Regions from separate parts of the Pectobacterium punjabense genome, predicted to be linked through region 1. Evidence: predicted binding sites of a transcription regulator. Region 1 holds the regulator's gene; each other region holds the start of a gene.
The links. The regulator CRP, encoded in region 1, controls carbon source genes, mostly activating them, when cyclic AMP is high. The targets are predictions, from matches to a motif close to ATGTGANNNNNNTCACAT.
Positions count from the first base shown of each region.

Region 2: the regulator CRP is predicted to act here: its motif matches at 2,410-2,427, upstream of E2566_RS14615 (YfcZ/YiiS family protein).
Region 3: the regulator CRP is predicted to act here: its motif matches at 2,401-2,418, upstream of E2566_RS17920 (nucleoside-specific channel-forming protein Tsx).

Region 1 is NZ_CP038498.1:4,259,951-4,266,873, forward strand. It holds gene E2566_RS19380 (hydrolase) at 33-1,049, shown strand; gene E2566_RS19385 (YheU family protein) at 1,051-1,287, shown strand; gene E2566_RS19390 (phosphoribulokinase) at 1,412-2,281, shown strand; gene E2566_RS19395 (OsmC family protein) at 2,395-2,802, opposite strand; gene crp (cAMP-activated global transcriptional regulator CRP) at 3,180-3,812, shown strand; gene argD (bifunctional acetylornithine/succinyldiaminopimelate transaminase) at 3,956-5,182, opposite strand; gene E2566_RS19410 (aminodeoxychorismate synthase component II) at 5,303-5,878, opposite strand; gene E2566_RS19415 (hypothetical protein) at 6,155-6,829, opposite strand; gene E2566_RS19420 (2Fe-2S iron-sulfur cluster-binding protein) at 6,842-6,923, opposite strand, start outside.
Region 2 is NZ_CP038498.1:3,208,157-3,215,079, forward strand. It holds gene fadI (acetyl-CoA C-acyltransferase FadI) at 1-513, opposite strand, end outside; gene E2566_RS14605 (MarR family winged helix-turn-helix transcriptional regulator) at 745-1,230, shown strand; gene E2566_RS14610 (class I SAM-dependent methyltransferase) at 1,223-1,987, shown strand; gene E2566_RS14615 (YfcZ/YiiS family protein) at 2,080-2,376, opposite strand; gene fadL (long-chain fatty acid transporter FadL) at 2,765-4,033, shown strand; gene mqo (malate dehydrogenase (quinone)) at 4,169-5,752, opposite strand; gene mlaA (phospholipid-binding lipoprotein MlaA) at 6,115-6,876, opposite strand.
Region 3 is NZ_CP038498.1:3,944,401-3,951,323, reverse strand. It holds gene ppdD (prepilin peptidase-dependent pilin) at 1-9, opposite strand, end outside; gene nadC (carboxylating nicotinate-nucleotide diphosphorylase) at 335-1,225, opposite strand; gene E2566_RS17920 (nucleoside-specific channel-forming protein Tsx) at 1,370-2,236, opposite strand; gene ampD (1,6-anhydro-N-acetylmuramyl-L-alanine amidase AmpD) at 2,636-3,211, shown strand; gene ampE (beta-lactamase regulator AmpE) at 3,208-4,062, shown strand; gene E2566_RS17905 (amino acid permease) at 4,143-5,501, opposite strand; gene pdhR (pyruvate dehydrogenase complex transcriptional repressor PdhR) at 6,160-6,923, shown strand, end outside.

The sequences.
Region 1 (6,923 bases):
CAAGAGCCGACAACAAGATTTTCATATCCTTTATGCATGACCATTTTCATCCGCTAAGCGGTGCGCATAATCCGCATCTGCAAACGCTATTACCGCGCCTGATTCGCCGTCACGCGCAGTTCTCACCAGTCTGGCAAGCGCTCGAATTACCCGACGGCGATTTCGTCGATCTGGCATGGAGCGAAGCGCCCGCGCAGGCACGGCACAAACCACGCGTGGTGCTGTTCCACGGGCTGGAAGGCAGCTTTCACAGCCCATACGCCCACGGCCTGCTACATGCTTGTAAACAGCGCGGCTGGCTGGCCGTCATCATGCATTTTCGCGGGTGCAGCGGTAAGCCCAACCGGATGAAACGCATTTATCATTCTGGCGAAACCAGCGATGCCAGCTATTTTTTGCACTGGATGCAAGAAACGCTGGGCGCGGCGCCTACCGCTGCCATCGGTGTTTCTCTCGGCGGAAACATGCTGGCCTACCTGCTCGGTCAGCAGGGTGAAGGCTGTTCCCTGTCCGCCGCCGTCATCGTTTCCGCGCCGTTGATGCTCGAACCTTGCAGCCGTCGGATGGAACAAGGATTCTCCCGCGTCTATCAGCACTACCTGCTGCGCCTGTTGAAACAAAACGCCAGCCGCAAGCTGGCAGCTTACCCGGACACGCTGCCGATCCAGTTGCCGCAGTTGAAGCGAATCCGCCAGTTGCGCGAGTTTGATGACGTCATTACCTCCCGTATCCACGGCTTTCACGATGCCACTGACTACTATCGACGCTGTAGCGCGCTGCCGCTGTTACCTCAAATACGCAAACCACTGCTGATCATCCACGCAAAAGACGATCCTTTTATGACGTCAGAGGTCATTCCCGATCTGTCGCAGTTACCGTCTAATATTGAGTATCAACTAACGGAACACGGCGGGCATGTTGGCTTCGTGAGTGGTACGTTATTGAAACCGGAAATGTGGCTGGAACAGCGCATTCCCAACTGGCTTAGCCCATTCTTGGACCACGCCGCCGATCCTTCTTCAGGAACCACTTTTACTCAGGAACCCTAGCGTGATTATTCCCTGGCAACAGCTCGATCCAGAAACGCTGGATAACATCATCGAATCTTTCGTGCTGCGTGAAGGCACCGATTATGGCGAGCAGGAACGTTCGCTGGCGCAGAAAGTAGAAGATATCCGTAGTCAGCTCCAATCTGGCGAGGTCGTTTTGGTGTGGTCTGAGTTGCATGAGACGCTAAATATTATGCCACGCGGGCAGCTCAATGCAGGTGGACATGCTCCTTATTGAGCATGGTGAAAGACGTGAAAGAACGCGCCAAACATGCTAACAATGGGAACCATTACGTCATTTTTGAGAATGTGCGCAGGCTTTCAGCCTATGCGCGCATCGCGATCACGGAGTCACGCGCCTTATGTCACATCAGCATCCGATTATTGCGGTTACTGGTTCCAGCGGAGCGGGAACCACGACAACCAGCTTGGCCTTTCGTAAGATTTTCCAGCAGTTCGATCTACGTGCAGCCCAGTTAGAAGGCGATAGCTTTCACCGCTATACCCGCCCGGAAATGGACATGGCGATCCGCAAAGCGCGTGATTTAGGGCGCCACATCAGCTATTTCGGCCCAGAAGCGAATGATTTCAGCCTGCTAGAACAATCGTTTATCGAATATGGTCGACATGGTCGCGGCCAGACGCGTAAATACCTCCACACCTACGATGAAGCGATTCCCTATAATCAGGTTCCCGGGACATTCACACCGTGGGAACCCATGCCGGAACCTACCGATATCCTGTTCTACGAAGGGCTGCATGGTGGTGTGGTCACCGAACAAAATGATGTGGCACAGCATGTCGATTTGCTCGTCGGCGTAGTACCGATCGTCAACCTGGAGTGGATTCAAAAGCTGATTCGTGACGTCAATGAACGCGGTCATTCGCGTGAAGCGGTGATGGATTCTGTCGTCCGCTCCATGGAAGACTACATCACCTATATCACGCCGCAGTTTTCTCGTACGCACATCAACTTCCAGCGCGTACCCACCGTGGACACCTCTAACCCGTTTGCCGCCAAGTCAATTCCTTCACTGGACGAAAGCTTCGTCGTCATTCACTTTCAGGGGTTGGATAATATTGATTATCCCTATCTGCTCGCCATGTTGCAGGGGTCGTTTATCTCCCACATCAATACGTTAGTCGTTCCCGGCGGGAAAATGGGGCTAGCGATGGAGCTCATCATGGCACCGCTGGTACAGCGGTTAATCGAAGGGAAAACGATAGAATAAGCATCAAGATACACGGGGAGACCACAGGGATGAGGCCTCCCTACGGGAACCTCCCCCTATGTTTCCCCTAATAACAGGCTTAAGTGACCAGAATGAGTACCCAGAGAAAGGGATTATTCCAGCACTCTAATTTCGTGACTGTGCGTCACCTCGACGGCTTTGCCCAGCATCAATGCCACAGAGCAGTATTTTTCCGCTGACAGGGCAACAGCTCGCTCGACGGCTTTATCGGTCAGCCCTTTTCCCGTCACGGTAAAATGTAGATTGATATGGGTAAATAAGCGCGGCGCTTCAGAGCGGCGCTCCGAGGTTAATTTCACCTCACAATCCGCCACGTCATTGCGACCTTTTTGCAGAATCGACACCACATCAATCGCGCTGCATCCCCCTACGGACATCAACACCATTTCCATCGGACTGGGCGCTTTATCGCCGGAATTACCGTCCATCAATACCTGATGCCCTGATGCGGATTCGCCCAAAAACGTTAAGCCTTCAACCCATTTTACCCGAGCCTGCATGATGCCTCTCCACTAAAAATTTTTTGAAAATTTATACCGTTACTGTACAAAAACCAGCGTTAATCAGAGCTTTGTCATGCTGAAGCGAGACAACACAAGACACATCCTTAAAGCTGTGTTAAAACGAAAATAGAATAGACCTTTTCTGGACAAAGCCAGAAACGAAGAAGATGATGATGACGTAGCCAGACATACCCAGCCACGTTTACGGTGCGGCAAGGCAGCAACCGGAAAATCAAGGGTACAGTGGTTCCAGTATATTCCCTGACGTCATTCTGACTAGACTGAATTTTATTTTTTTAGCAGTTAAACACGCCGTACAGGGAACTCTGACCCCTGTAATTTGCGCAGTGAATTACAACAGAGGATGATAGCGAATGGTTCTCGGCAAACCGCAGACAGACCCAACTCTCGAATGGTTCCTTTCCCATTGTCATATCCACAAGTATCCATCGAAGAGCACGCTGATTCACCAAGGTGAAAAAGCAGAAACGCTTTACTACATCGTGAAAGGCTCTGTCGCAGTGCTAATCAAAGATGAAGAAGGCAAGGAAATGATTCTTTCCTACCTCAATCAGGGCGATTTTATTGGTGAGCTCGGCCTGTTTGAAGAAGGTCAGGAACGCAGCGCCTGGGTTCGGGCAAAAACCGCCTGTGAAGTGGCTGAAATTTCCTATAAAAAATTCCGCCAGCTCATCCAGGTTAACCCGGATATCCTCATGCGCTTGTCTGCGCAAATGGCAAGCAGACTTCAGGTTACCTCTGAGAAAGTCGGCAACCTCGCCTTCCTTGATGTGACCGGCCGTATCGCCCAAACATTACTCAACCTGGCCAAACAACCTGATGCCATGACGCATCCAGATGGCATGCAAATTAAAATTACCCGTCAGGAAATTGGGCAAATCGTTGGCTGCTCGCGTGAAACCGTGGGCCGCATTCTGAAAATGTTAGAAGACCAGAACCTGATCTCTGCGCACGGTAAAACGATTGTCGTTTACGGCACTCGCTAAATCCCTGTCGCTGTACCCTACCAACAAAAAAGCGTGAAGCCTCTGCTTCACGCTTTTTTTATGGCGAGCTTCCTGCTCACCACCCTACGGGTCGTTGCTAACGCAACGCTGAAAAACGTTCCCTACGTTTTTTTATGGCGTAATCAGTTTGCTGCGTTAACGACCTGCGCGACGGCTTTAGCGAATTTCGCCATTCCCTGCACAATATCGTCTTCATCAATAATCAACGATGGCACAAAGCGGATCACGTTCGGCCCTGCCATCAAAACCATCAGTCCCTGCGCCGTTGCAGCAGCCAGGAACTCTCCCGCGCGGCCATGCCACTGCGGTTTCAACTCGGCACCCAACAGCAGCCCCATCCCGCGGATTTGCTCGAATACGCCGTACTGCTGGTTAATTTTCTCCAGTTCACTGACAAAGCGCTCGTGACGAGCCGCTACGCCCGACAGTACTTCCGGCGTGTTGATAATATCCAGCGCTGCTTCCGCCACCGCACAGGCCAGAGGGTTACCGCCATAAGTGGTACCGTGCACCCCAACCGTCATGGCTGATGCGATCTCTTCTGTCGTCAACATCGCGCTAATCGGGAACCCACCGCCCAACGCTTTAGCCGTTGTCAGGATATCCGGCGTAATACCATAGTGCATATAGCTGAATAATTTACCAGTACGCCCCATCCCGCTCTGCACTTCATCAAACACCAGCAACGCTTTATGTTGATCGCACAAGTCACGAACGCCCTGCAAAAATTCAGGCGTAGCGGGGGTAATTCCGCCTTCACCCTGAATCGGTTCCAGCACGACCGCACAGGTGTGATCGTCCATCACCGCTTTAACCGCAGCGAGATCGTTGAACGGAACATGCACAATATCGGCAGGCTTAGGCCCGAAACCATCGGCATATTTAGGTTGTCCACCAACTGAAACGGTGAACAGCGTGCGACCATGGAATGCATTGTAGAAGGCGATGATCTTGGTTTTATACGGACTATGGCGTTTAACCGCATAGTGACGCGCCAGCTTAAATGCGGCTTCGTTAGCCTCTGCACCAGAGTTAACAAAGAACACGCGATCGGCAAAAGTGGCATCGATCAGTTTGCTGGCAAGGCGTAGCGCAGGTTCATTCGTGAAAATATTGCTGGTATGCCACAGTTTTTCGCCCTGCTGCTGTAAGGCGTTAACCAGCGCCGGATGGCAGTGACCGAGCGCCGTGACCGCGATACCACCGGAGAAATCGATATATTCTCGGCCATCCTGATCCCAGACGCGGCTCCCCTTACCTTTCACTGGTACAAACTTCGCGGGTGCATAAACCGGCAAAATAACCTTATCGTGGGTATCCCGTGTCACTGCTTTCTGCTCTGCTGCCATTTGCTGCCTCACTCTGCTGTCCATTACGTCAGAAATGAAAATATAGTCAATAAATATGCATAAAAAATCAATCGCAGGCAATATTAAATCAGCCGATGAAGAAAATAACTTTCTATACGATTAAATTTTAAGGAAATTATCCAAAAGCTGATGCCCTTGCTGGCTGAGAATGCTCTCAGGATGAAACTGCACGCCTTCCAGCGGCAATGAGCGATGACGGACTCCCATAATCTCGTCACGCTTCCCTTCATATTCGCTCCAGGCGGTAACCTCAAAGCAAACGGGTAGCGAAGCGGGATCAATGATGAGCGAATGATAGCGGGTAACCGTCAAAGGCTGGGCCAACCCGGTGAAAACACCCGTATTGTTGTGCACAATTGCTGAAGTTTTGCCATGCATCACTTGCCGCGCCCGCACCACCCGCGCGCCGAACGCCTGCCCCATCGCCTGATGGCCAAGACACACACCCAAAATAGGCAACTTATCAGCAAAGTGACGAATAGCCGCCAGTGAAATGCCCGCCTCGTCTGGCGTACAAGGGCCAGGAGAAATCACCAACCGCTCGGGCGCAAGCCGTTCAATCTCGCGCAGCGTCAGTTCATCATTACGCTTCACCACGACTTGTGCGCCAAGCTCACAAAAGTATTGATAAAGGTTGTAGGTAAAGGAGTCGTAGTTATCGATAATTAGCAGCATATTGACTTAATGTTATGATAAATATTAGTTATTTAAATTAATCCTACTCTTGATATCCACAATAATACCCGAAAATTATGCCAATGAATTTTTCATAGACGCATGCAACACTGATTATTGTATCTGCGTATAGCTAGAAGCATGGCGAGAGGTCGATCTTAGTTGCATCCAGAGGCGTGTTAGAGGGCAGGAAGCAGAGATTCCGAGTTAAATGTGCAGAATCCCTACTTTAGCTAGATATTGATTAGATTAACGAGCGCGAGCTATTAACGATAGCTAAGCATCATCCAAGATAAAAGTTATAGGTACCCGATAAAAACCATCAACAAAATCAGGTCGTAGTTCAGCAACTGAGGTATCTGGCTTTGCCCCATATAGCTCGATTGCTTTATCTGTCAGGGTAGTCGTTGTTACCGCTTCTTTCGCATTCGACTGGAATACACCGATCGATGATAAATAATCCAAGGGAAAATTAAACCGATAGACACCAAATTTATTTCCCTCCCTAATGATAATATCCATAGGATTCATCACCTTCTTTCCTTTTAAAGACAATTTAGGGATGTAGGTAATGAACTCGACAGGTGCTTCATCTCTAATTTCGGCCCACGTTAAGTTGCAGCTCTCAGTCGCAGAAGCAAGCTTTCCTTTAGATTTGAAAGCATCAGAAAGGCATAAACCCACTTTGCTCCCGGTTAAAGGCTCCATCGTAGACTTACGGATAACGTTGATAATAACTTTTACAGCACTCTGTTGTGTTGATTTAACAGAATTGCATTGACCTTTTTTAAATACAAACTTATCCAAGCGTTCATTAATATCATTTACGTTATTAATTAACACTGCATTTATTACTGTAAGTCGCTCGCCAGTTTCACTATTTACTCTATATGCCAAGCTACAAAGGCTGAATGCAACACCGGATAAAATAAAATCCCTTCTGCTAACCATTATTCAACCCTCTTATTCAACCAAGTCAGCTTCAGCATGAGACATTATTGTCATATCTGATGTAGGATATGTTGTACAAGATAATATAAATGTT
Region 2 (6,923 bases), 1.1 Mb from region 1:
CACCGGGAGCAGGTCTTTCGGGCGCAGGCCGCTTAACAATCTCAACTTCTGGCCCAGCGTTCGAGCCTTGTTCATATCCACCAGCGTTCTGGCCAGTGCTTTACTGACACCAATGGGCAATACGGAAGAGGAGTCCGCCCCTCCGGCAATACCGACTTCCACCGTGCCTGCCATAATACTTTCCGCTACATTGGCGACGGCCTGAAAGCTGGTCGCGCAGGCGCGTGAAACGCTATACGCATCAGTATGCACGCTCATGCCCGTACCGAGCACAATCTCTCTGGCGATATTCGGCGCTTCAGGCATTTGAACCACCTGCCCGAACACCAATAGCTCGATCAGCTCAGGATCGATACCCGTGCGAACAAGAAGTTCACTGGTGACAAGTTTGCCTAATTCAATGGCAGGTACGCCATAGTAGGCCGTTGCCTGCCGGGCAAATGGGGTGCGTAATCCGCTCACGAACGCAATGCGATCGCCACGGCGGGTTATCAGAGGTAATACCTCGCTCATAAACGCTCCTGTTAACCGAAAATACTTCCGTTAACCAAAAATAAAGTACGCGCACAACAGGTCAGACCTGATTTCATTGTTAACCAGATAGTTACATTACGCAAAGCCGCGCAACATAAAAATGTGAAGAGCATGCGGGTCGTGGCCTTTATTCCATCAATCTTTACGCAAAGGAATTTGCCAACAAAATATATTAGCGCTAATGTATTTATTTTCATTAGGGAGACACTTTTGAAAATTAAACCTGGATTGGGCGAACTGCTGAGGTATACCGCTGAATTGGTTGATAAAGGGTCGGAGGCAAACTACCGCGCCATGTCACTCAATTATCGTCCACGATTTACGCCGATCCTGCGTTCAATTGTCGCTGGCGCTCAGACCGTGCAGGACATCACCGAATCGACGCATCTGACACAGGGCGCGATCAGCCAGTCGGTCACGTTAATGGAGCAGGACGGCATTCTTGTGCGCGAACAGCTCAGCGATGGGCGTAAATTTGCGCTCAGGCTGACACCAGCAGGCATTCAACTCGTTGATCGACTAGAGAGCTGCTGGGAAGCCATTTTCCTTGCCATTGAACAGCTTGAAAAAGACGCGGGCTGGCCGTTGATGAAGGGGCTGGAAGCTCTGGCATCGGCGTTGGAACAGCAGAGCTTTGAAAAACGAATACAGATAGCGCGTGCAGAATTACACGCCTCAGGTGATAAAGATGACTAACACAACCGAAGAAAGCAGAAACTGGTTTGCCTCCGGTGGGAAAAACTACGCTCGTTACCGCCCCCAATACCCACCCGAACTGGCAGAATACCTTTCCAGTCTCGCACCCAATACCCAAAACGCGCTGGATGTGGGGTGCGGGACCGGGCAGCTTACGCGACAGCTAGCTGAACATTTCGACGTTGTAAAAGGTATCGATCCCAGCGATAGCCAGCTACGTAACGCTATTGCACACAACCGTATCCATTATGCATGTTCCCCCGCCGAAACACTGCCGGGACAACCGCTCAGTTACAGTTTGATTACCGCGGCACAGGCTGCACATTGGTTCAAGCTGGACGCGTTTTACCGGGAGGTGCACAGGGTGGCAGTCCCTCTAGGAATATTGGCGCTCATCAGCTATGGGGTTATGCAGCTTGATGACGATCTGAACGACAGATTTCGTCAGTTTTATGACGACGAGATTGGCCCGTTTTGGCCTGCCGAACGCCAACTGGTTGATAATGGGTATAAGGACATCCCTTTTCCCTTTGACGAGATCGACGCACCGCCCCTGAACATCCACCTTGAATGGCCGTTGGAAGCTCTCATCGGCTACATTTCAACCTGGTCTGCCGTCGCCGGCATTAGGGAGGCAGGACAGGAGGAAACGCTGCATCGTTTTTATGAAGATATCGCAGAACTCTGGGGAAACCCGGCAACATACCGACCAATTATATGGCCGATTAACATGCGTATCGGGAGAGTTAATAAGTGATGACACCGCCAACATTGGTGAATAACAGCGAAGAGAAATAAAAAACGAGTCTGGCAAGCTATGCAATAAGGCAATACTTGCCAGAAGGAGGCTTAACGCAGGCCTAGCTGGAAAATCATTGTTTCAGCCTGGCAGCTGAATGTAAAATCGATGTCCAATTTAACACCACCGTCTACCTCCTCCAGCGTGCTGGCGATGTCGCAAGGTTCAGACTCCACCGCACGCGCTTTTGCCGTCAGAGTGGCGAGTGTCGCCTCCGCATCAGAACGATCGCTGAACACTTTACTGTAAGACGCCGTGCAATCTGTATTATCCATGATTGTGCCGACATCGACACAGCAGCAGGCTGCGGTTTCTTCAGCACTGCATTTATTGATTACGTTCGTCATGATGCTTTCCTCTTGAGGCTTAAGACGCGGGAGATATGATCCAGTTCAAATATTTCTATCTTCCTTATATTTTACTCCCTCATCCTAAAGCAGCACCAGTACTTCATGCCTACCCATAATTTTAGTGATATCAGTCACATTAAGGTGTTATTAGGCAGTAAAAACCGAGTAATAGTTCCTCACAAAAATTAACCAAAACGTTAAGTAGATCTAAATTTTGCATCATTTTAGAAATATTTTTAATACACAAGCGCAACATTATCGTATTCCCAACTTATACTTTGGCAACTGGTCTGATTTGTCAGGCTGAGTGCGCCCCCTACAATGCGCGTCCCTTGTTACCCCGTGTAACAACGTTAAATAACAAGCATATAAAGAGGTTTTGGTCATGAGCCAGAAAAACCTGTTCAAACAATCCACAATTGCTGTTGCGGTGGCCCTGTTTTCAGCAAATGTGTCCGCGGCTGGTTTCCAGCTAAATGAATACTCATCATCGGGTCTGGGACGCGCGTTTTCTGGTGAAGGTGCCGTAGCCGACAACGCGGCCTCAGGTAGCCGTAACCCGGCAACCATGACCATGTTTGACCGTCCTTCATTTTCCGGTGGCGTCACTTACATCAACCCAGATATTGATGTCAGCGGTTCAAACCGACTGACAGGAAATGATGCTAGCGCCAAAAATATCGCGCCACATGCCTGGGTACCGAACCTGCATTTCATCATGCCGCTTAACGAACAGTGGGCAATTGGCGCGTCTGCCACCACCAACTACGGTCTGGCAACGGAATTCAATGACAGCTATGCAGCAGGTTCTATCGGCGGAAAAACCGACCTGTTGACGTCAAACCTGAACCTGAGCGCAGCCTATCGTCTGAACCAGCATTTCAGCTTTGGTCTGGGTGTTAACGCCGTCTATGCCGATGCCAAAATTACGCGTCATCTCGGCGATCTCAGTACAGCACTGCCGCGCACCACTGAGATAGCGAAATTAGAAGGCAAAGAATGGGGCTATGGTTGGAATGCCGGCATCCTGTACGAAATCGATGAAAACAACCGCGTCGGCCTGACTTATCGTTCTAAAGTCGATATCGACTTTAACGGCGATTACAGCAACCAACTGCCCGCTGGGCCAGGTGCCCTCAATGGTGCGACCGTTCCAGGTAAGCTGACTCTCAATCTGCCGGAAATGTGGGAAGCCTCTGCCTATCACCGCGTGGCACCAAAATGGGCGGTGCACTACAGCCTGACTTATACCAGTTGGAGCCAGTTCCAAGAGCTGAAAGCAACAGGTAATAGCGGTAACACACTGTTCCAGAAAGAAGAAAACTTCCGTGATGCTTACCGTATCGCACTCGGCACCACCTATTATCACGACGATAACTGGACGTTCCGTAGCGGTATCGCGTTTGATGACAGCCCAGTACCAGCCGACAGACGTTCTATCTCCATCCCGGATCAAGATCGTTTCTGGTTGAGCGCAGGCACAACCTATGCATTTAACAAAGACGCGTCGGTTGACGTTGGCGTGTCCTACATGCATGGCAAGAGCGTGACTATCAACGAACGTGCGCCGGGTGCCTTCAATGCTGTCCAATATGACTTTACTTCTAAAGGTAAAGCATGGTTGTACGGCGTGAACTTCAACTATGCGTTCTAAGTAATCTACGGATTTCTACATAAAAGCAGGTAAGGCAACCTTCCTGCTTTTTTATTGCCCGATATACCGTAGAAACACGATAAAATAAGGCCGCTTTCGCGGCCTTATTTACGTCGTTATTCCAATTAATACCAATTACTCAGGTTTAACCTCAATATAATCCAGATCCAGCGTGCTGCTGGTGTAGCGACGGATTTTATTGGTCATTTCAATATTACCGTCCAGCTTCTGACCATAAGACGGAACAATCTCTTTCAGCTTGCTTTGCCATTCTGGCGTCGCCACTTTATCTTTAAACACTTTTTGCAGCAGGCTCAGCATAATCGGCGCTGCGGTTGACGCGCCCGGAGAAGCCCCCAGCAGAGCGGCAATCGAACCATCCTGTGAGCTGACGATCTCAGTACCCAACTTCAGCACGCCACCTTTATCATCATCTTTCTTGATAATCTGAACGCGCTGGCCTGCAATCGCCAGTCTCCAATCTTCTTTCTTCGCGTTCGGGAAGTATTCCTGCAATGAAGCGAAGCGATCGTCATCATCCATCATGACCTGACCGACCAGATATTTCACCAGATCGAAGTTATCCAGACCGACGTGCGTCATCGGCATTACGTTGGAGAAGGTCACAGAACCGATCAGATCCCACAGCGAACCATTTTTCAGGAATTTACTGGAAAAAGTGGCAAATGGCCCAAACAGCAAGACTGGCTTGCCGTCAAAAATACGCGTATCCAGATGAGGAACGGACATCGGTGGCGCCCCCACAGAGGCTTTGCCGTACACTTTTGCCATGTGGCGCTTCACGATTTCCGGGTTTTCTGTCACCAGGAATTCACCACCAACCGGGAAGCCGCCGTACAAATCGGCCTCAGGAATACCGGTTTTCTGCAACAATTGTAGTGCCGCCCCACCCGCACCGATAAAGACGAATTTTGCCTTAATCACGCTCTCTTTTTCGCCGTTCTTCAGATCGGCGTAAGTCACGCTCCAGCTGTTGTCTGCATTACGCTTGATATCACGCACTTCTGAATTCAGATGCAGCGCAAAGTTGGACTTGGTTTTCATCGCACCAACTAACTGACGCGTGATTTCACCGTAGTTCACGTCAGTACCGATAGGCATACGGGTTGCTGCAATTTTTTGAGCAGGATCGCGACCTTCCATCACCAACGGAGCCCACTCTTTGATCGTATTTGGATCGTCAGAGAACTCCATGCCACGGTACAGCGTACTGTGCTGCATCGCATCATAGCGGTGTTTCAGGAACGCGGTGTTTTCGTCGCCCCAGACAAAGCTGATATGCGGCACACTGTTAATGAAAGCGTGCGGATTATTCAGCACGCCATTTTTCACCTGATAAGACCAAAACTGGCGCGAGACTTCAAACGCTTCGGTAATTTCCAGCGCTTTGCTGATATTGATTGGGCCGTCGGGATTATCCGGCGTGTAGTTTAGCTCCATGAAGGCCGAGTGGCCCGTACCGGCATTATTCCAGCCGTTAGAGCTCTCTTCCGCCACGTTATCCATACGCTCAACCATGTCGATAGACCAATCTGGCTGTAGCTCTTGTAGATACACGCCCAGCGTAGAGCTCATAATCCCCCCGCCGATCAGTACCACATCCGTTGTCTTCTCTGTCGTTTTAGCATCTTCAGCCATCGCCAGTGGGGTGCTCACCACCACGGTCAGGCAGAAGAACATAGCAAGTAGTTTTTTCATGCTTATATCTCTATTTTTATAAGTGCAGGTAAATAGAATTTCACGCATTCATTAACACACGACCATGCCACCATCGGTAAAAGGCATCATTCTTATGACCTTTTTGTTAATCACCTCGCTAACAAAAAAATCAGCGTGCTGATGCATTTCAGCCACCGTGAGCATCAATAGCGGTTAACGACGTTGCATTATTGTTATCTGACGAAAGGAAATAAATTTTAGTAAGTAAATAAATAGACAACAAAGTAATAACTTTTAAGAAACAAACCACAGAATCAGTGGGGTAACGATAAGTTTAGCAGTGTTTTATAAAAGCAAAAGGCACCCGCAGGTGCCTTTGAAATGAGCAAAAATATGCTGGGCTAGTTCGCTGAATCAATCTCGTCGAGCGAGTCTTCAATCGCAGCGGCATTCGGATTCTGCTGCGGGGTGATTTGCCCATCGCTGGCAAGGAAATCATGCCGTTGGAAGTAGGCTTCACGCATCATCAGATACGGATCGGAAGAGTTACGCAGCAGACCATCGGAATCCAACAATTGCGCTCGCGTTTCTAGTCCCTCGATAGCCCACTTACCCGCAGACATCCAGAACGTCAGATAGCTCAGCATCGGATACAGCGTATCCACAACATCACCGCCATCTTCACGCAGGGTAGCACTGCCGTAGCCCGGCACGACCAAATAAGGTCCATAGCCCACGCCATAATTACCCAATGTGCTACCAAAACGACGAGACTCTTCTTTCGCCAATTTAGGATTAGCCATCGACGCGACATCAATCAGACCGCCCATCCCAAGCAAGCTATTCAGGAAGAAGCGGTTAAAGTGAATCATCGCTTTATACGGCTTGCCTTCAATGAAATAGTTTACCATCGTCGCTGGCTCTTCCAGGTTACTGAAGAAGTTCCCCAGCCCATTGCGCGCGGGCTTCGGCACATAATCGCGCCAGGCAACAGCGGCCGGACGAACCAGATAAGGATCTAGGACGTCGTAATTGAAGTTGAACATGGTACGGTTAAAGCCTTCAAGTGGATCAGAACGTCCTTCTTGAGCGCGATCCCCGGAACTGGCGCAGCCGATCAGTAACACGCTGGCAAACACCACCCCACTCAGGCGGTAATTCATATCTGTTCTCCCTGATTTATAGTGTGCTATACCTGTAATACTTCAAG
Region 3 (6,923 bases), 320 kb from region 1:
TGTTGTCATGTTGATTTCCCTGTTGTTGCATATAAATTTTGTGGCACATAAATATTGCGGTACATAAACCCATACGGATGGCGGCAGCATAGGAAAGGGAGCGAAGGCTGACGAGCAGGAAAATGTGAAACAGGAAGGCGCTACGACATGTTTTTAGCGACTTGCAGAGGATTGAAAGTTTTTTGCGAGCAGAGACGCAATTTTCACGCTGTTGGGACAGGAAGTCCGCGCGGGATTCGTAGTTTGTGTTGTTACGATGGTGTACGAGAGAATGATATGTAGAGAGGTGAACGAGGTGCGAAATAGCACCTCGCCGATAGAAATAGAGGAGCGATTAGATAAAGCGCATGGATAAATCCAGTGCCTGTACGTGCTTGGTTAATGCGCCCACCGAGATATAATCGACGCCGGTTTCTGCATAGCCACGTAGCGTGTCGAGCGTGACATTGCCGGATATTTCCAGTAGTGCACGGCCTTGTGCCAAGCCAACCGCTTCCCGAATATTATCCAGACTAAAATTATCCAGCATAATGATATCGGCACCAGCCTCTAGCGCCTGCTGCAACTCATTCAGTGATTCGACTTCAACTTCTACCGGAACATCGTTGCGCAAAGCCTGTGCTTTTTCTACCGCATTTTTGATTGAGCCAGCGGCGATGATATGGTTTTCCTTAATCAGGAAGGCATCGGATAGGCCAAGACGATGGTTATCTCCACCGCCGCATGATACGGCGTATTTCAGTGCGGTTCTCAGCCCCGGCAGCGTCTTGCGGGTATCCAGCAGTCGAGTGCGCGTTCCCTGCAAGACGGCAACATAGCGGCTGACTTCGGTTGCGACGCCGGACAGCGTTTGCAGGAAATTCAGCGCTGTGCGCTCACCGGTCAGAAGCTGTTTAGCAGGCCCCGTGATCTCACACAGCGTTTGATTGGGGGTGATAGCCTCGCCATCGGCGACGTGCCAAACGATCGTTGTCGTGTCGCCCAATTGAGAAAAGACTTCTTCAAGCCAGCGCGTACCGCAGAATATGCCTGCTTCGCGCGTGATAATACGCGCGCTGACGGTCTCGTTGTCGGGTAACAGCAGAGCGGTAATGTCTTGATTAGCATCGACGATGCCACCTAAATCTTCACGCAGTGCCAGTTGCACGCTGGCGGGGATATCTTGTGAAATACGAGCGAGCAAGGCTTGCTGGCGTTGTTCCTGACTGTAGCGACGCGTTGACATGACAAAACTCCGAAGGGGGATTCGGAGGTCTATGCTACCTTGTTTATATCAGGACATCCAGAATGAATAGCCTTTGTAATTCAATGCATTACTTTCTTTAACTTTCCGGCGAACATGCGTGGTCGCCGGAAAGGAGATGTCATTTTAGAAGTTGTAACCGACGACCAGGTAATAGCCCCAACCGGTAGATTTCACTTCAAACGGACCTTTGCCGAAATTGAGCTCTGTGCCATCAGCCCATTGGCCACCGTTGTGGAAATAGCGTGCGACGAAAGAGTAGTGCCAGTGGTCGTAACCCAGTGCCAGAATATGACTGGAGGCAATGGAGTTGTTAGTGCGGCTTGAATTCGATTTATCACGTAGTTCTGAACCGAAATCAAAATTGGTGAAGCTGATATACGAGATGTTACCGCCCATCAGAGAGCCCAGCGGGTAGGAGTATTTCACTTTTACGCGGTAGCCGTCCCACTCATTTTCGTTCGCTGCGCCGTAGTTCTGCCATTGGTATTTGGCATAACCGTTCAGTGATAGCGACAGGTCGGTACCGGTATCAATATCGGTACCTAACCCCATGTACCAGGTGCTTTGGCGTGAACCGCTGTTGCGCCCCTGATCGTAAATAACGTTATTGGCGATGTACCACTCTTTAAACGGACCAAAGCTCAGGTCAGCTCCCGTCAGTTTATCAATCGAGAAGCGTGGTTCGATCTCGACAAACAGTGGGGAGCCTTTGTCCCAAATGCCACGGCTGTCGGGATCGCCACCAAAAAATTTAGGCGCATCGGCGTAACCGTAGAAATCGAACCAGTCTTTACGCGCAAATGCTTCATATTCCAGGTAGGTCGTGCTGTTCAGTTGCGGTCCGAAACGCGTATGGGCGCTGCCGACGACGTTAACGCTTTGGTGCCACCAGTCGGAGAGGTATTCAGCTTTATTGCTATTGCTGTCGGCAAGAGCTGGCATTGAGCATGACAGTGCGAGCAAGGTGCCTGCGGCGAAAGTGTTTTTCATGTTAAGTACCATAGTGTTAGACGTTATTTACGCCGAGCGTAAGACCGCAAAATAAATTTTGGTAATATCAAAAAAAATCAGGAGATAATTTTGCCATGCATTTTAAGTAAAAATAGACGCAATGCACGAAAACGATTGCCTTTTATTGTGTTATTACATTTGTAATGTGACTTTAATCACACAATGAGATTGGGATTTTATCTTGCTAAAAAAGATGTGAAAGTCGAAAAAGGCAGGAAAATGGCTAAAACATCACAAAACGAACGGTAAAATCTATTGATATCCAGTTGGATAGATAGGATGACGTGAAACATGGTATCTTGGAGCCGAGGACTTTTAGCTCCAATTGATTTTTCGCTTGATTCAGCCGGCAAACGATACGATGCGAGGTTATCGCCGATGCTTTTGGAAAATGGCTGGTTATCCGACATTACACACACGCCTTCGCCGCATTATGATGGTCGCCCGAATAACGAGGTGCCTTCCTTACTGGTGATTCACAATATCAGCCTACCGCCCGGTGAGTTTGGCGGTCCGTATATTGACCAGCTGTTTACGGCGACATTGGACCCCACTGCGCATCCTTATTTCGCCGATATTTCCCATTTACGCGTCGCGGCACATTGCCTTATTCGTCGCGATGGGCAAACCACGCAGTATGTGTCTTTCGATCAGCGCGCCTGGCATGCCGGTGTTTCGGTGTTTGAAGGTCGTGAACGCTGTAATGATTTCTCTATTGGTATTGAATTGGAAGGTACGGATACGCTGCCTTTTACCATGGAGCAGTATCACTCACTGGTTATGATTACACGCCTATTAATGCGGGCTTATCCTATTACACCGTCTCGAATTACCGGACATAGCGACATTGCTCCGGGCCGTAAAACCGATCCCGGTCCGGCATTTGACTGGGACGGCTATCATCGTCTGCTACAAGAAAACTGGAAAGAAAACAAAGGGAGTCTCGATCAATGACGCTGTTTACACTGTTGCTTACGCTGGCATGGGAACGGTTGTTCAAACAGGGGGAGCATTGGCAGATCGATCATCGGCTTGACGTTGTATTCCGACACGTTCCCTCTCCCTCTTTATTTCAAACGCTGTTCCTGACGTTATGCAGCATGGGAATTGTGGTGGGACTGCTGTGGCTAACGAGTGGCATTCTGTTTGGCCTGATTTCTCTTTTGCTGTGGATTGTTATCAGCCTGATGTGCATTGGTGCGGGTGAGATTCGCCAACACTATCGACGTTATTTGCAGGCCGCACAGCGCGGCGAGGCGGATGCCAGCCGGGAAATGGCGGCGGAACTGGCGTTGATTCACGGTTTACCCGTTGGTGCTGGTGAAAGCGAGCAGCTAAAAGAGCTGCAAAATGCATTGCTATGGATAAATTTCCGGTTTTATCTGGCTCCGCTGTTTTGGTTCGTTGCCGCAGGACCATACGGGCCGGTTGCACTCGTGGGGTATGCGTTTTTGCGCGCCAGACAAACCTGGCTTGCTCGGCATAACACGCCGCTGGAACGTGCGCAGTCTGGTGTCGATCGTTTGTTGCATTGGCTCGACTGGATTCCCGCTCGTTTGGCTGGTGCGGCTTACGCGTTGCTGGGACATGGTGAAAAAGCGTTGCCTGCCTGGTTCGCATCGCTAGGGGACTCTCGCAGTTCGCAATATTGGGTGTTAACTCAGTTGGCTCAATTTTCTCTGGCGCGTGAATCCCATAGCGAGCCCGTAGAAACGCCCAAAGCCGCCGTGACGCTGGCGAAAAAAGTGACGCTGGTGCTGGTGGTGGTTGTCGCGCTTCTGACGATATACGGTGCGCTGGTCTGATGTTTGTTGGGCGTTGGTAGGAAAAATAATGGCCGACAAGGTCGGCCATTGAATCGAGAAAATGTGGTTAAGGCAGAGGTTTACTTAAGCTGATTTTTCTTTTTGATGAAGTAGCCCACGCCCAGAATAACCAGCCAGACCGGGATCAGCATGACGGAAATCTGAATGCCCGGCGTCAGGAACATGATGACCAATATCCCCGCCAGGAACAGCAGGCAGAGGTAGTTACCCAGCGGATACAGCAACGCTTTAAACTTGGTCACCGTACCTTCTTTGTCCTTCTGTGCACGGAACTTCAGGTGTGCCAGACTGATCATCGCCCAGTTAATCACGAGAGCAGACACGACCAACGCCATTAATAGCTCGAATGCTTTGCCGGGAATAAGGTAGTTAATCAGCACGCAGAGTGCTGTCGCCAGTGCGGAAATACCGATTGCGACAACCGGTACGCCACGGCTATCGACGGTCTCCAGCACTTTCGGGCCATTACCCTGTTTTGCTAACCCGAACAGCATGCGGCTGTTGCAATAAACACAGCTGTTGTAAACCGACAGTGCTGCGGTCAATACCACGATGTTCAGTACCGTAGCTACGACGTTGCTGTTCAGTTCATGGAAGATCATGACGAACGGGCTACCGCCTTCTACAACTTTTCCCCACGGATAAAGTGACAGCAGGATAGCAAGTGAACCGATATAGAAAATCAGAATACGGTAGATCACCTGATTGGTCGCGCGTGGAATACTTTTCTCTGGGTCATCTGCTTCTGCCGCGGTAATCCCCACCAGTTCCAGCCCGCCAAATGAGAACATGATAACGGCCATCGCCATCACCAGACCGAGCCCGCCATTCGGGAAGAACCCGCCTTGCGCCCACAGATTGGTCACGGTGGCTTCCGGCCCACCTGTACCGCTGATCAACAGCCAGCCGCCGAAGACGATCATGCCAATAATCGCAGCGACTTTGATGATGGCAAACCAGAACTCCATCTCACCGTAGACTTTGACGTTCGCCAGATTGATAGCGTTAATCAGTAGGAAGAATACCGCGGCGGATACCCAGGTCGGAATATCTGGCCACCAGTACTGGACGTAAATCCCTACGGCACTGAGCTCAGCCATGGCGACCAGAACATACAGTACCCAGTAGTTCCATCCAGATGCAAAGCCCGCGAAATCGCCCCAATATTTATAAGCAAAGTGGCTGAACGATCCGGCTACCGGTTCTTCAACCACCATCTCGCCCAGTTGGCGCATAATGAGAAACGCGATCAGTCCGCCAATCGCATAGCCTAACAGGACTGATGGTCCGGCCATTTTGATTGTTTGTGCAATACCAAGAAAGAGGCCAGTACCTACCGCGCCACCCAAGGCAATCAACTGAATATGACGGTTTTTCAAACCACGCTTTAGCGTGCCGTCCGTTTGTTGATTATCCATCAAATTTAACCCTCTGCCTGTGCAAGTAAAAAATACGCTGCGTATTATTGACTGTACGTTTGTGTAATTTTATTTTTACGGATTGATTTTTCTTAAATTAAGAAACTCTCTACCGTTTGCCAAAGAATAGTGGTAAGTACGCAAGATTGCACTGATTTCTTATAGCCTGATAATTAAAAACTATCGTCACATCAAAATTTTTATCTCTCTTCGATTGAACCCCTGATGATGAGAAATAGGTGGGGAATTTGAAAGGCGATACCTCTTTTGGCTTACTCCCTTTTATTGCCTGTTTATCCCCGCTGTAAAAATAGTGTTTACCCCGATAGAGGGCTACTGGTAATCACGCTATCTTTATAAGAATAAAAATCCTTATTTTTTGAATAAAAATTCATTATTTGTGCATTTAAACGGTTCAGCACCGCCTGCTTTACGTTTCAAAAAAGTTAAAATATAGACAGGGGGGATTAATGGTAATACCACAGGCGGGCTATCACTTTGCCGCATGTTTCTCGTGCATTTGTTAAAATCTGGTGGGATTGGTGATTTAGCTCAAGGTCCTTATGGACAGAAGGTGAATACTTTGTTACTTTAGCGTCACGTTTTTGAAATTGGTATTACCAATTGACTCCGCGCCATTCGCAGAGAAGAATTCACCATGGCATACAGCAAGATCCGTCAGCCCAAACTGTCAGATGTGATTGAAAAGCAGTTGGAGTTTCTGATCCTTGAGGGAACCTTGCGCCCCGGCGAGAAGCTCCCACCGGAGCGCGAACTGGCAAAACAGTTCGATGTTTCCCGCCCTTCTCTGAGAGAAGCCATTCAACGCCTGGAAGCCAAAGGTTTACTTTTGCGCCGTCAGGGTGGTGGTACCTTCGTTCAAGCCAATCTATGGCAAAGCGTCAGCGATCCGCTGGCAGAATTACTGAGCACACATCCCGAATCACAGTTCGATCTTCTGGAAACGCGTCATGCGCTGGAAGGCATTGCTGCCTACTATGCGGCGTTGCGTGGCACAGAGTCTGATTTGCAGCGTATCCAGGATTGTCATGCCGTGATTGAGAAGGCGAGGGAAGCGGGCGATCTAGACGCCGAGTCAGAAGCCGTTATGCAGTATCAGGTTGCTGTAACAGAAGCCACGCATAATGTGGTTTTGCTGCATTTGGTACGTTGTATGGGGCCGATGCTCGAACAGAACGTGAGGCAGAATTTTGAATTGCTTTATTTGAGCCGTGAAGTGTTGGCTCAGGTTAGCATTCATCGCGCCAGCATTTTTGAGGCGATTGTTGCCCGTGAGCCAGAGAAGGCGCGCGAAGCATCACACCGCCATCTGGCGTTTATTGAGGAAGTATTGCTGGATCTTAACCGGGAACATAGTCGGCGCGAGAGATCGCTGCGTCGGCTCCAGCAACGCAAGGACTG